Linked DNA regions of Blastopirellula sediminis. The protein of the gene in region 2 interacts with the protein of the main gene of each other region in a pairwise test. Links are inferred from orthologs where the notes say so. Each region holds a gene or a part of one and is shown on either strand. Other genes may lie near its edges.

The links.
Region 1: the proteins of ndk (region 2) and LOC68_RS11195 interact in binary tests that used the Escherichia coli proteins (3 or more experiments, as listed by UniProt). The link is inferred for Blastopirellula sediminis from one-to-one orthologs.

Annotation. Positions count from the first base shown.
Region 1 is NZ_JAJKFT010000009.1:159-6,733, forward strand. Bases 958-3,889 are described here. They hold LOC68_RS11195 (5-formyltetrahydrofolate cyclo-ligase), read right to left. Parts: upstream 2,753-3,889; coding sequence 2,162-2,752; downstream 958-2,161. Other genes in these bases: LOC68_RS11190 (cysteine peptidase family C39 domain-containing protein), read left to right, coding at 1,317-2,165; LOC68_RS11200 (hypothetical protein), read right to left, coding at 2,777-3,352; fusA (elongation factor G), read right to left, coding at 3,524-3,889. In the rest of the region: aroH (chorismate mutase), read left to right, coding at 444-875; more of fusA, read right to left, coding at 3,890-5,611; tetratricopeptide repeat protein, read right to left, coding at 6,084-6,575. UniProt on the Escherichia coli protein: Involved in the removal of 5-formyltetrahydrofolate.
Region 2 is NZ_JAJKFT010000004.1:1,269,616-1,276,146, reverse strand. The notes cover bases 1,461-4,348. They hold ndk (nucleoside-diphosphate kinase), read right to left. Parts: upstream 3,190-4,348; coding sequence 2,731-3,189; downstream 1,461-2,730. Other genes in these bases: phoU (phosphate signaling complex protein PhoU), read right to left, coding at 4,151-4,348; LOC68_RS08880 (response regulator), read right to left, coding at 3,333-4,076; LOC68_RS08890 (redoxin domain-containing protein), read right to left, coding at 1,461-2,427. Outside these bases: alpha/beta hydrolase, read right to left, coding at 1-352; more of redoxin domain-containing protein, read right to left, coding at 520-1,460; more of phoU, read right to left, coding at 4,349-4,816; sensor histidine kinase, read right to left, coding at 4,946-6,531. UniProt on the Escherichia coli protein: Major role in the synthesis of nucleoside triphosphates other than ATP. The ATP gamma phosphate is transferred to the NDP beta phosphate via a ping-pong mechanism, using a phosphorylated active-site intermediate.

The DNA.
Region 1 (6,575 bases), on a different replicon or contig from region 2:
ATGGTTTGAACTGCTCTTTGCAAAACAATTCAAATTCAAGTTCATTGTGATTAGCTTCTACAAAGCCGTCCCGAAGGACAGTTCTGCGAAGCACAGTCTCACGCCGAACTCAACAGAGGTCACAACCAAATTGTCAAAGATCAAGCTCCGAGAAACGTTGTCTCTCGGTTTTGTTTTTCTCACTGTCAGGGCCATTGCCTTCAAGTGAGACGGTCTATCCTATCGGATTGGCGACGGGCGTCAACGGGCCCAGAGCCATTTCGGGAAGATTTCGTGAAAACGTGTCGTAAACCCTTAGAAATACGGGCCTTTCGCGTTCGGAATTTTTCGCGAGCGTCCTATTTTCGATCGTTTTACTTGACCGTCTTGCGGCTTTCATGCGCCTCAATTCAGGAGTATGCTTGACCCTTGTTCCGATCATCTTTTTGTTGAAGCGTATTCCTATGTCGATTGCCTGCCGAGGCGTTCGCGGCGCCACCACCGTCGATCACAATGACCGTGACGAAATCTTGCGCGCGACGCGTGAACTATTAGCCCTTATGATTCGCCAGAACGGCATCGAAGGAAGAGATGTCGGCAGCGTCATCTTTACGGTCACCAGCGATCTGAACGCCGAGTTCCCTGCTTTGGCCGCCCGCCAGCTCGGCTGGATGGACGTTCCGCTGATTTGTACTTACGAAATCAGCGTGCCTGGTTCGCTGCCGATGTGTATTCGGATCATGCTTCACTGGAACACGGACAAGTGTCAAAAGGAAATCCGACACGTCTACATCAAGCAGGCAGTTCGGCTTCGTCCCGATCTCTCTGATCTGCCGCCGGTCGACTGGAAGGCGCTCGAGGAGTGGATCGACGCTCAGATGTCGAGCGTCAAATAGGACGTCTGTTTGCATCGCAGCTGGCTGATGCTAGTTGCAACCTATTAGTGAAAAGGGGTTTGCGACGCTTCATGCCCCTGTTCTGCTAGCGTGCCCCTCCAGAAATCGACCCTCTCTTGGCACGCGAATCGCAACACATTCTTAACCAGTTGCGTAATACCTCTGACTGCCTAGTTTTGTCGCAGGATCGCGATTGCTAATAGGGCAGCCGCCCGAAATTACCGCATCTTATGACCAAGTTTGACTAATTTAGATTGCGATTGCCTATAATTAACGATATCTTCAAAAACCGCTCATCTCGAATTCACACGTCGACGAATTTGCCGTAGCAAGTTGCTGTGTTGGCAAGGATTGCCGATTCTGACAGGAGACGATGCCGTGACGGACATGTACATCGCATACGCGATAGTTGCCTGCCTTTCGTTAACAGCGTTCTTCGCTGTGCGGTCGATCTCTAGAAACTGGTCGCCGGTCGTTCTCGACATTTCTGCAGCGGTGGTTGTGCTGGCCATTACCGGCTATGCCTGGTTCCTATGGGACAACGAAGTCATGTCGAAATGGCTGCCGTTTTCCTCGCTCATGGTGCTAGGGAACTGGTTTCCCATCGGTGCCGCTGCGATGGCGGCGGTCGTCTCGAATCGCCTGAAAGACCAGGGTGCACGACGGGCGCTGCCGATGGGGGCGATGCTTTGCGTCGGCGGGTTTTCGGCGGTTTACCTGGTGCTTGGCGCCGCGCCGCAGTGCGGCGATCTCTGGAGCGCCGATGGGATTTGCTTTCAAACGACGCAAAAAACCTGTTCGGCTGCATGTGCGGCGACGCTGCTAGGGCAGTATGGTTTGCCTGCTTCGGAGCAGGAGATGGCCGAACTCTGCTTCACACGGAAGGGAACTTCCTGGAAGGGGATCTACCGCGGTTTGAAGCTGAAGACGGCCGGAACCGATCTGCAGGTGAACGCCGATAAGATCAGCTTTGAGCAGTTAGCGAAGCTTGATCGGCCGGTTCTGATTCAGGTCGGCATTCAGCAGTGGGAAGCGATCGGCAACGCTCACGGGATTGAAGCCGAGGAAGGCTGGACTCCGGGCACGATGCATTCGGTTATCTGCCTGGGCGTGATCAACGAAAGCCAGGTCTTAATCGCCGATCCGAATCCGAGCATCGGAATCGAGATCTGGCCGCGCGAATCCTTGGAGCGGTTGTGGCAAGGGAAAGCGCTCTATTTCTCGACCGAAGACGCAAGCCATGCCGGTTTGATCGGCAACAATCTGCGTGATCAGTACGTCATTCGCTAGGGCGAGCGGCGGCAGTCGATCAGGCGATCTTCGGTAATCAGCGTATCGATCGGCAAGTCGTGCGCTTCGGTCGGAATCTCCGCTGCGATCTGACATTCAAACGCTAAGGCGCATTTCTTCGTCTCTGGCCCGAGCTGCGCGAGCAGGCGATCAAAGTAGCCCTTGCCGTGCCCGAGTCGGTTGCCTGATGCGTCGAAGGCGACGCCAGGGAGGATCGCCAAGTCGACAACTTCGGGCGATAACGCGTGCGAATCTCGAAGTTCAGCCCGCGGTTCTAGGATGCCGAAGCGGCCTAGCTCCGTTTCGGACAAGTCAGTCAGGTGGAAAAGGCCCAGCTGCTGGTCGTCGATGCAGTAGGGGATGATCAGCCGTTTTCCGGTCGTCAGCAGCTCTGGGAGCAGCGGCCGCGTATCGACTTCACTACGAGCGGCGACGTAGCAGAGGATCGTCTCGGCGTGCAGAAACGGCTCCCAGTCCCAGAGACGCTGCAAAATTTGTTGGCTGCGGTGGGGGCGATCGCTCAGCGCATTGCGGGCTGCTAAATAAGTCTGGCGGAGCGTTTGTTTGCTGGGCGTGGCTTCCGTCACGGGGCGATCGTTTCCGAAAAAACGCTAAGGGATCAGTGAGGGAAAAAGGGGACGACCGAAGAAATGGTCATGCATCGCGATGCTGACGCGAAACGAACCAATCAAGAGCATCAAGATTGCGATCAGCAGCAAGAGCCAGGCATGCCGCGCCGGAATCGACCCGGCTCGCCAGATAATGATGCCGATCGAGACCAGGACCAGCGGTACCCCGACGATTGAAACGAGGGAGAGGAGTGCGCCCAGACCGCCGACGCTAAGGGCGATTGCGGTCCAGGGAATGATCCGCTCCGTCGTCGGCACAGAATCGATCTGAAACGGGGAATCGAGTCGGAGCGGCGCGGCCGCCGGTTTCTCGACCAGTTCCGCGGTGACGACGTCTTCTTGCGCCGTTGCGGCGATTGCGACATCGGCCAAGGTGTCGGCTGGTTTCGCCGCCTCTGACGTGGTGGGACGAGCGTGGAGGTACTCCGGCAAAATCCGCATCCGGCGAACGGGCGGAACGTCCGAGAGGGAGTCGATCTCAAACTCGCGACCGCACCGCCAGCAACGATTGACGGCGCCGATCAGCTCTTCTCCGCAATTGCTGCAAATGGTCGCCACGCTGGTGGATCCGCCTGAAAGTATCTGTGGGTCGACTGGCACTTGCTAGTAGCGTAATCGATATTGGGCGGCGTCGCGAGCAATCGGGCGAACTGCGGATTCGAAAAGAAAAAGCCCCGCTCGCACTAGGCGAGCGGGGCTTCTCGTATTACGAAAGCCTATAGGCGAAGCTTACTTCGCGTTGGCTTCTTTTTCACGTTTGCGTTCGGCGACGACTTCTTCCTGAATGTTCGACGGCGTCGGCTTGTAGCTATCGAATTCCATGCTGAAGGTACCCTGGCCTTGCGTCATGCTGCGCAGTACCGTCGAGTAACCGAACATGCAGGAGAGCGGGATTTCGGCCGTGATGACCGAAGTTTCGCCGTTCGAGTCGGTGCTGGTCACCATGCCGCGTTTGGCGATCGCGTCGCCGGTAACGGGACCTTGGTATTGTTCCGGCACTTCGATTTCGACCTTCATGATCGGCTCGAGCAAGGTCGGCTTCATCTTCATGAAGTTCTCGCGGAAGCAGCCCTGAGCACAAATGCGGAAGGCCATTTCCGACGAGTCGACGTCGTGGTACGAACCGTCTTGCAGGATCACCTTCAGGCCGACCACCGGGAATTCGGCGACCGGGCCCTTCGCCAGCACGTCTTCGAAGCCCTTCTGGACCGCCGGGATGTATTCCTTCGGAATACGTCCTTGCGAGACCTTGTCTTCAAACACAAAGCCGTCGCCGCCATCTTCCATCGGCTCCATGACGCCGACGATATGGCCGTACTGGCCAGAACCGCCGGTTTGCTTCTTGTGCTTGTAGTTGAACTCAACGGCCTTGGTCGGGGCTTCGCGGTACGAAACCTTCGGCGGACCGGTGACGACTTCCACTTTGTACTCGCGGCGAATGCGTTCGACATAAACTTCGAGGTGCAATTCGCCCATGCCCGCGATCAGGGTTTCCTTCGTTTCTTCGTCGGTAAAGACGTGGAACGTCGGGTCTTCCTTGCGGAAACGTTGCAGGGCCTTGCCCAATTTGTCGCTGTCGTCGCGGCTCTTCGGCGCGACCGAAATCTTGATCACCGGAGTCGGCACAAAGATGCTTTCCAGCGAGCAGTAGTTTCGTTCCGAAGCGTAGGTATCGCCTGACGCGCAGTCGATGCCCATCACGGCGACGATGTCGCCAGCGGTGGCGAAATCGATTTCTTCACGCTTGTCGGAGTGCATCCGCACGATACGCGAGAAGCGATCGTTTTTGCCGGTACGCTGATTGACGTAGCCTTTGCCCTTTTCGATCTTGCCCTGGTAAATCCGCATGAAGGTCAACTGACCGTACGGATCTTCCACGATCTTGAACGCCATGCCGACGAACGGCGCGTCGTTGTCGCAAGTGAGCGGGATCAACTTGGTCGGATCGGTGACGTCCTTCGCCTTGTATTCAATTTCCAACGGCGAGGGCAGGTAACGAGTCACCGCGTCCAACAGCGGCTGCACGCACTTGTTCTTATAGGCCGAGCCCATGAAGACCGGGGTGATGTTCAGGCCAATGACCGCATCGTGGGTCACTTTGTGAATCAATTCGGTCGACGGTTCTTCCTCGGCCAGCAACATTTCCATCAACTCATCACTGTAGAGCGAGAGCGATTCGAGCATGTGCTGACGAGCGGCTTTCGCCTTTTCGAGCAGATTGGCCGGAATTTCAGCTTCTTTGACGATTTCGCCCTGGGCGCCTTCGTTGTAGATCGCCTTCATTTCGACCAGGTCGACCACGCCTTCCAGCTTGTCTTCCAATCCGATCGGAATCTGGAACGCGATGGCGTCGACGCCCAGCTTGTCGCGCATCTGCTGGATGACTTTGTCTGGGTTGGCGCCAGTGCGGTCCATCTTGTTGATGAACGCCAGACGCGGAACCTTGTAGCGCTTCATCTGGCGATCGACCGTCAACGATTGGGCCTGCACGCCGCCGACCGAGCAAAGCACCAACACGGCGCCGTCGAGCACGCGGAGGCTGCGTTCCACTTCGACCGTAAAGTCGACGTGGCCAGGAGTGTCGATCAAGTTGATCGGGTGACCTTTCCATTCGACGCTGGTCGCGGCGCTGGTAATCGTAATGCCGCGCTCTTTTTCGAGCTCCATGTGGTCCATGGTCGCACCGTCGCCGCCGCCGCGGACGTCTTCGATCTTATGAATACGACCGCTGTAGAACAGAATGCGCTCACTAAGGGTCGTTTTTCCAGAGTCGATATGAGCGGAAATGCCGATGTTTCGCAGTTTGGCGAGGTTCATAGTAAAAGAGTTCAAAAAAGGTCGAGGTTAAAGGAAAACAACGGAAGCGCGAGCGCTCTGAAATCTGTGGGATCCGACGCAGGTCGGGGGAGAGAAGTCCCAAGGGACGGAGCCGTAGCGAGAGACCTGCGCGAGACAATCTTAATGGATTGGGCGAAACGGACTAGGTCACTTGTGCCGTCCGTTGGCAGCGCACGTCGAACGCCGGGCTAGGCGCGAATTCCTGGACCGACCGTGATCGGACGGCGTTTGGGCAGTCGAGTTTCCACCAAGGAAAACATAGGAATCGCGTCTCGCAAAATCGTAAGTGCTTCAGAGCTACGGCTTTAGCCAGGGAAGTCACTGTCATTTATAGACAGTGATGGTCAATGGCATCCATCTTCCCATTATCCCCGTCTCGTCCGCAAAGTCTAGCCAAGAATCTTCCATCCGGGTAGACAAAATTCATTTACTTTTTACTCAGAAGCGGGAATTACCGAGAAGGTTCGCGAAACGGCTGCTTGGAACTGTAGAGTTTGATCCGTGCGTCAATCTGCTTGGCGTGCGGCTCGGTGGCGATCGCTTTCGCTTGTTCCGCCGTTTTGACCGCCTCGTCAAATTGCCCGAAGTTCGCCTGGGCGGCGGCCACGGTGTCCAAGTACCGTGCGTCTGGCGCGTCGAGCTGGGCCGCCGCTTCGGCCGACAATTGCAGGGCTTGCTCCGCGTCGCGGAGATTGGCTTGTGGACACGTAGCCATCACCCAAGCCATTCCCTGTTTAACGCGGGCCATTTGGGGATCTAGCTGAAGCGCCATGCGGTAATCTCGCAGGGCGCGGTCCCAATAGCCTAGATCGCTGTAGGCGTCGGCCCGATTGGCGTATCCCAAGGGATCTTTTGGCGAAACGCGGATCGCCTGGCCGAAGTCGGCGAGGGCGGCCTGATAATTCTCAGCCAGGTACTGGGCGTTTCCGCGGCTGTTGAACGC
Region 2 (6,531 bases):
CGTCAATCGCGGCGGGCCATTGGTTGACGAACTTGCCGTTGCCGGCATCTTTGACCAAACGATAGCTGATGCTGACGGCGACGAAGCCGCGGTTGGCCAGCGCATTTCCGAGGGCGACTTCAGCCCCTGCCGTCTTGTTGCCGCCGCGCCACCCCCCTCCATGAATCAACAAGACGACCGGCCGCGGCTCGTCCGACTCTTCGGCCGGCGAGTAAACGTCAGCGAGCAACTTCAAGTCGCCGACCGTGCCGTAGACGACGTCCCGTTCGATTTTTGGCAACTCGGCCGACAGCGGCGCCACAAGGAAGACCAACAAGGCGAACAACGCTGGAACCGAAATCTTGCGCAGCATGACGGGGCCTTTGTGAGAAGCTTGGGGAGGGTGCGTCTGGACGCGCCGGGGATGGGCATGAGGTGCAAAGCATGGTAGTGCAATTAAAGAGGCAATTGCGTTACCACGCGAATCGATACCTTAAGATTCTAGCAGGGCGTGGTGCGTCCAGACGCACCCTACCTTGTCTATTTCGATAATTTCAGCTGTCCGCTGGGGTAGGCCATTTTCAGCCGCAGACGAGCCGCCGCGCGGTCGATTCCTTCGCGGGTCAGTCGGTCGACGACCATCGGCTCGATCACTTCTTTCTTCTCCGTCGTCACCAGGAAGAAGCAGTAGAGCATCTCGTCGTTCGTTTCTTCTCCCCAGGTAACGCGCTGCGGCGGCGAACTGGGGTTCGACGGATTGTTCTCGGAGTTGTCGTAAGTCGCTTCCGAGACGATCCGGGTTCCCTTCGGCAGGAAGAATGGCTCAGCGTAGACGTATTCGTCTTGCCAGTTGAAGTCCCACTGCGGCATGTGGAGCAGATCGCGAGTCGTACCGTCAGGCAACTCGGCGACCACGTTCATCGTCTGTCCCAACAAGTGCATGTGGGGAATGATGCTGAGCATCGTCACGTCTTCGGTCAGCGTGTAGACCGCTTTCAACTTGTAGTCGCTTTCGCCAGGCGGAATGTCATGCAGAAAGGAAGATGTCCACAGGGCGAACGCCTCTTGCTTCGGCTTGTCGACGAAGTAGATGCCGACCTTCGAGCGATCTTTCTCGACTTTGCCGCTCGGATGGTAATGAATCTGCATCACCAGGTCCGAGCCCTTGCCGAGCAAGCGTCCCAAACCTTCCGGCAACTTGCGCGGCGTTTTGCCCGGCGACCAACCGCCGATGCTGCCGGTCGGCAAAAAGCCGGGGCCCCCGAAGGTGCCGTAGCCTGGCTCTGGAGTCTTAGCGTCGAGCTTCCGCGCGGCGCCGTTTTTGTCGAGGTAAAGGAGCGAGTGATGGACGACGCTCGCGGCGCCCGGCTTGAACTCGACGGTCGCGACATACTTGTCTTCCGGCACATCGAGCGGAATCACAAAGTTCTGATAGAGGTCAGGGCCGTCGGCCGGCACTTCAAACTCGATCGGCATCTCGACGATCAAGTCAGGCTCGCCCAAGTACCAACCTTCCGGAAACTTCGGCAGTTCCGGCATGTCGGCCGGGTCCCCTTTCGCTCGATCGGCGGCGACCCACGCTTTGAGCGTTTCGATCTGCTTGTCGGTCAGGGTCCGCTGCCCTTCAAACTCGCCGTGACGCTCAGCCACTTTCCAGGGAGGCATCAGCCGCGACTCGCAGACCCGTGAAATTTGGCGAGCCCGCTTGGCGGCGTCTTCGTAGGTGACCAGCGAGAAGGGACCAACCTCCCCTTCGCGATGACATTGCACGCAGTTGGCGAAAAGAATCGGCGCTACGTCGCGGGTATAGGTGACGTCGGCCGCTTCGCCTGGCAGCGGAGCGTATGATTCGTAGAAGCAGCCGACCGCTTCGGTCTTCGCTTCCTTGACCGGCTGACCGGCGACGACCGCGGCGACGGCGTCTTCCAGCGTATGCTCGGTCGCTTCGGGACGTTTGCGACCGATCTCGCGATACATATCGTCGATCCGGCCGCGATAGACCAGTTGGCCTTCGCTATCGAGCACAAACGCTTCCGGAACAAACTTGGTTTGGAAACGCTTGCCGAGCTCGCCATCGCGATCGATCAGGATCGGCAGATCGACCGAGAACTCTTGGGCGAACTTGCGGACCTCGGCCGGAGTATCGGTGACGTCGGCCCAGACGGCGGTCAGCGAGACCGGGCTATCGGGCGTGTTCCACTTTTTGTCGAGCCGACCAAGGAGCGGAAAGTAGCTGCGGGAGATTGGGCACTCGCCGGTGACGAAGACGAAGACGCGGGCCTGCTTCTTTTTGGAGACGGTCGCCAGCGGATGGATCTGGCCGGTCGCGTCAAGCAGCGAGATGTTTTCGGCCAGCGGCTTGCTGGGATTCGGCTCGGCCGCGTGTAAGCTCACCCAAGAGAGAGAAAGCGACAACAAAGCGGCGATGGCAATTCGATCCGTGTTCAAGATCTTCACTCCGTTAGGCGACCGGCGAAACCTGCACCCAGCAGCTTGCTCCACCCAGTCGGCACGTAATCTATCGTTCACTATAGACGTACCCAGCCCCCTGGGGCAAAGGTTGCGTAGCGAAGCGAATTTCCTAGAGATTCTCCCATTTCGCGGCGGCGGCCGGAACTAGGAGCAAAGAGGGGCGGCCCGCCTAAGGATTTTTACGAGCCTGGAGTCCCCAACAGGCCAAGAAACGAAAACGGCGTCCCGACCTGTCAGGACGCCGCATCGCTGTTTTGGGGCGAGTTTATCGCGACGAGATTACTCGTCGTCGGCTCGCAGCCACGGGGTCAGGCTGAGCGTGCAGTCGCACAGTTCGGCGTCCGTGAAGTAGAGTTTGATCTCGCGGGCGGCCGCTTCGGGGCCGTCGGAGGCGTGAACCAGGTTCATCTGGCGGCTGCTGCTGAAGTCGCCGCGGATCGTGCCGGCGGCCGCTTTCAGACCGCTGGTCGCGCCCAGGATGTCGCGGATCACGCGGATCGCTTCCAGACCTTCCAGCACCATCGCCACGACCGGCGACGCGGTGATGAACGCTTCCAGGCCGGGGTAGAACGGCTTGGCGACATGTTCGGCGTAGTGCTGTTTGGCCAGATCCGGGGTGATCTGCATCAGTTTCATGCCGACGATGTTCAGCCCTTTGTCTTCAAAGCGGCTGATGATCCGGCCGATCAGACGGCGCTGGACGCAGTCGGGTTTCAGGAGAATGAGCGAGCGTTCCATATCTATTTAATCTCAAAAGGGTTAGCTGAACCGAGCGATTTTAGAAAATCCTCGCATTCGGCTCAACCGCGGTAAGGGGCGATAGAAAGAAAATAGGCCAGCTTTGCGGGCTGGCCTATCGCTCTTTTGGGCTCATTTTCGCCTTAGTGCTGGACGGCGTGGTCGATGTCGGCATCGTCGGTGGTGTCAGTGACGGCCCCCGGATCGCGGAAGCGGTAGCCGACGCCGCGAACCGTTTCGATCAGTTCCGCTTCGTCCGCCATCTTGCGACGCAGGGCGCGAATGTGGACGTCGATCGTTCGTTCCATCACGACGGTATCTTCGCCGAGGGCGGCATCGATCAGCTCCGAGCGTTCAAAGACGCGGCCCGGCTGACGGGTCAGCGTTTCGAGCAAGCGGAATTCGCTGCGGGTCAGTTGCAGCGGACGACCGCTGGCGGTCGCACGGTGACGGCGACGATCGATCGTGATCCCTTGGCTGGCGATCACGTCGTCGTGCGAGTTGTCGGCGCCACGCTTGCGGCGAACGAGGGCTTTGATTCGTTCCAGCAGAACCTTCACGCTGAACGGCTTGGTGACGTAGTCGTCGGCGCCGAGCGAGAAGCCGATCAACTGATCCGACTCTTCCGACTTGGCGGTCAGCATCAGGATCATCATATCTTTGGTCGACGCATCGGCTCGCAGTCGGCGGCAAACTTCGTGGCCGTCGATCACCGGCAGCATCAGGTCGAGAATGACCAGGTCAGGGGTTTTGATCTGAGCCTGGGTCAGTCCGTCTTGGCCGTCGTACGCCGAGATCACTTCGTATCCGGCTTGACGCACGTTGTACGCCAGGACGTCGGCGAGAGAGCGGTCGTCTTCGACGATAAGAACCTTCAAACGGGCCATCAGTTGTCAATCCTCAACGTTATGTTGCAATAAAGGGCTGTTGCGTATTGGATGCCGTTAGTCGGCTATGCCTGCTAACTCGAAAGTCCCGGCTGATGCCGGACGATTTCGCCTTCGACCAGGTAAATCACGTCTTCCGCGATGTTGCTCGCGTGATCGGCGATCCGCTCGATGTGGCGGCTGGCCGAGAAACAATGCAAGCCCGGTTCGATCTCCGCTTGGGAGGCCTTCATCCGCTCTTGCAACTCATAAATGATTTCGCGATTGAGCGTATCGACGTCGTCGTCCAGATGACGTACGTTCATCGCCGCTTGACTGTCGAGCCCGACGAACGCGTCAAGCGCTCCGGCGACCATCTTGCGCGTGATGTCGACCATCCGCTCCATGCGGCGCGGGATCTCAAAGTTCGGGTATTGGACCAGGCACTTGGCTCGCTCGGCGATGTTGACCGTCAGGTCGCCGATCCGCTCCAAGTCGTTGTTCACTTTCATCACGGTGGCGATGCGACGCAGGTCGACCGCGACCGGCTGGTGAAGGGCCAGCATCTTCAGGCACTCTTCTTCGATCAGCACTTCCTTCTGGTCGGTCAGCTCATCGGCTGCGATTACTTCTTCGGCCAGCGGAAAACTGCGGTTGAACAGCGACTGGATCGATTTCTCGATCATCTCTTCCACAAGCCCGGACAGCGACAGAATCTCTCGATGGAGAGAGTCCAGGTCGCGTTGCAAGTGGCGGCTCATTCGGGGCGATTCCAATCGGGGGGGCCGGCTGTTTAGCCGGGGGGCGTATCTCCTGATGGGTTAAAAATTAACGACGGCCCGTTAAGAACATGTTAACACTAGGTGAGCAACTTCGTTAATTTGTAAAAATCATCCCCGGGGAAGCCGCACGGTAAAGGTACTTCCCTCCCCTACCTGACTTTGCACGGTCACCTCGCCCTCCATCGCCTGGGCGGTATGTTTAACGATCGAGAGCCCCAGCCCCGTTCCTCCCATTTCCCGCGAACGGGCCTTATCGACGCGGTAGAACCGCTCAAAGATCCGCTCGAGCGCCGCCTGCGGGATGCCGATCCCGGTGTCTTTCACCGTGATCGCGACGTGCGAGCCTTCCTCACCCCACGCAACGTCGACCGTTCCCCCTTCGGACGTGTACTTCACCGCGTTGTCGATCAGGTTGCTCAGGATCGTGCGAACCCCTTCCTCGTCCCCCAGCACCGAGATCTCCTCGTCCGGCGGATGGATCCGCAGCGCGATCTGACGTGCGGCGGCGGTATCGCGTTGCGTATGGAGGCACTTCTCGATCACGCCGGCGACCGGCACTTCGGTGATGTCGAACGCTTCCTCGCGCGACTCAATCCGCGCCAAGTGGAGCATATCTTGAATCAGGTCGTTCAGCCGATCGGCCGAGTCCATGATCTGCGATAGGAAGTAGCCGCGGTTCTCGACATCTTCCACGGCGCCCAGTTGTAGCGTCTCGGTATAAGCCCGCACCGCGGCCAGCGGCGTCTTCAATTCGTGCGAGACGCTGCTGACGAACTCGCGGCGCATGTTTTCCAGCCGCCGCAGCTCGGTCACGTCATGCAGCACCATCACCACGCCGGGGCACGGATCGCCCGGCAAGCGATTCGCCTGCAAGCTCAAAATGCGGCGTGGCGTCGTCGATACTTCAAACTCGTGACGATACGGCTCGTCGCTGGCGATCGCCGCGCGGAACGAATCATCGAGCGAGCGGTTACGCGTCAGCTCCAACAGCGGTCGTCCCACCACGTCATCGGCGCGAATCGCGAGCAGCTTCCGCACGGCGCGGTTGGCCAACAGCACGCGCTGCTGGGCGTCGACCGCGATCACCCCTTCCACCATACTGCCGAGCACCGTCTTCAAGCGGTTTGACTCGGCCGTCAGCTGATCGACACGCATGTCGATCGCCGCCTGCATGCGGGTAAACTGCCGCGCAGTATCTCCCAATTCGTCTTCCGCGGCGGCCCAAACATGGCCGGTGTAGTCGCCCCGCTCAACGCCGGCGCAGGCTCTTGTCAGTTGCTGAACCGGAGCGACGACCCGCTCTTCAAACCGCCGCGCGATAAAGTAAGCGCCGGTCAAAATCACCAGCCCAAGCGCCATCGAGCCGACCACCAAATGGTAAGACGCATGCAGTCCGCCGGCTTCGATGTCCTGGCCGACCCGGACGAAGCCGATCGGTTTGCCGTCCGCTTCGAGCGGGAGCACGATGAAGTGAAACGGGCGTCCCGGCAATTGCGGGTCGCTGGTCGCTTCGCCGAATCCGTTCTCCTGCGCCTCCTTGAACTCGGAGAGCCGCAAGACGTTCTCCATCCGCGCGGCGTCTTGCCGCGAATCGATCAACACGTTGCCGTCTTCATTGGCGACGGTGATGTACAGCCCTGACTCTTTCGCTTGCAGCTGAACCAGTTCGTCCAGCTTGGGCGAAGTGAGCGGGA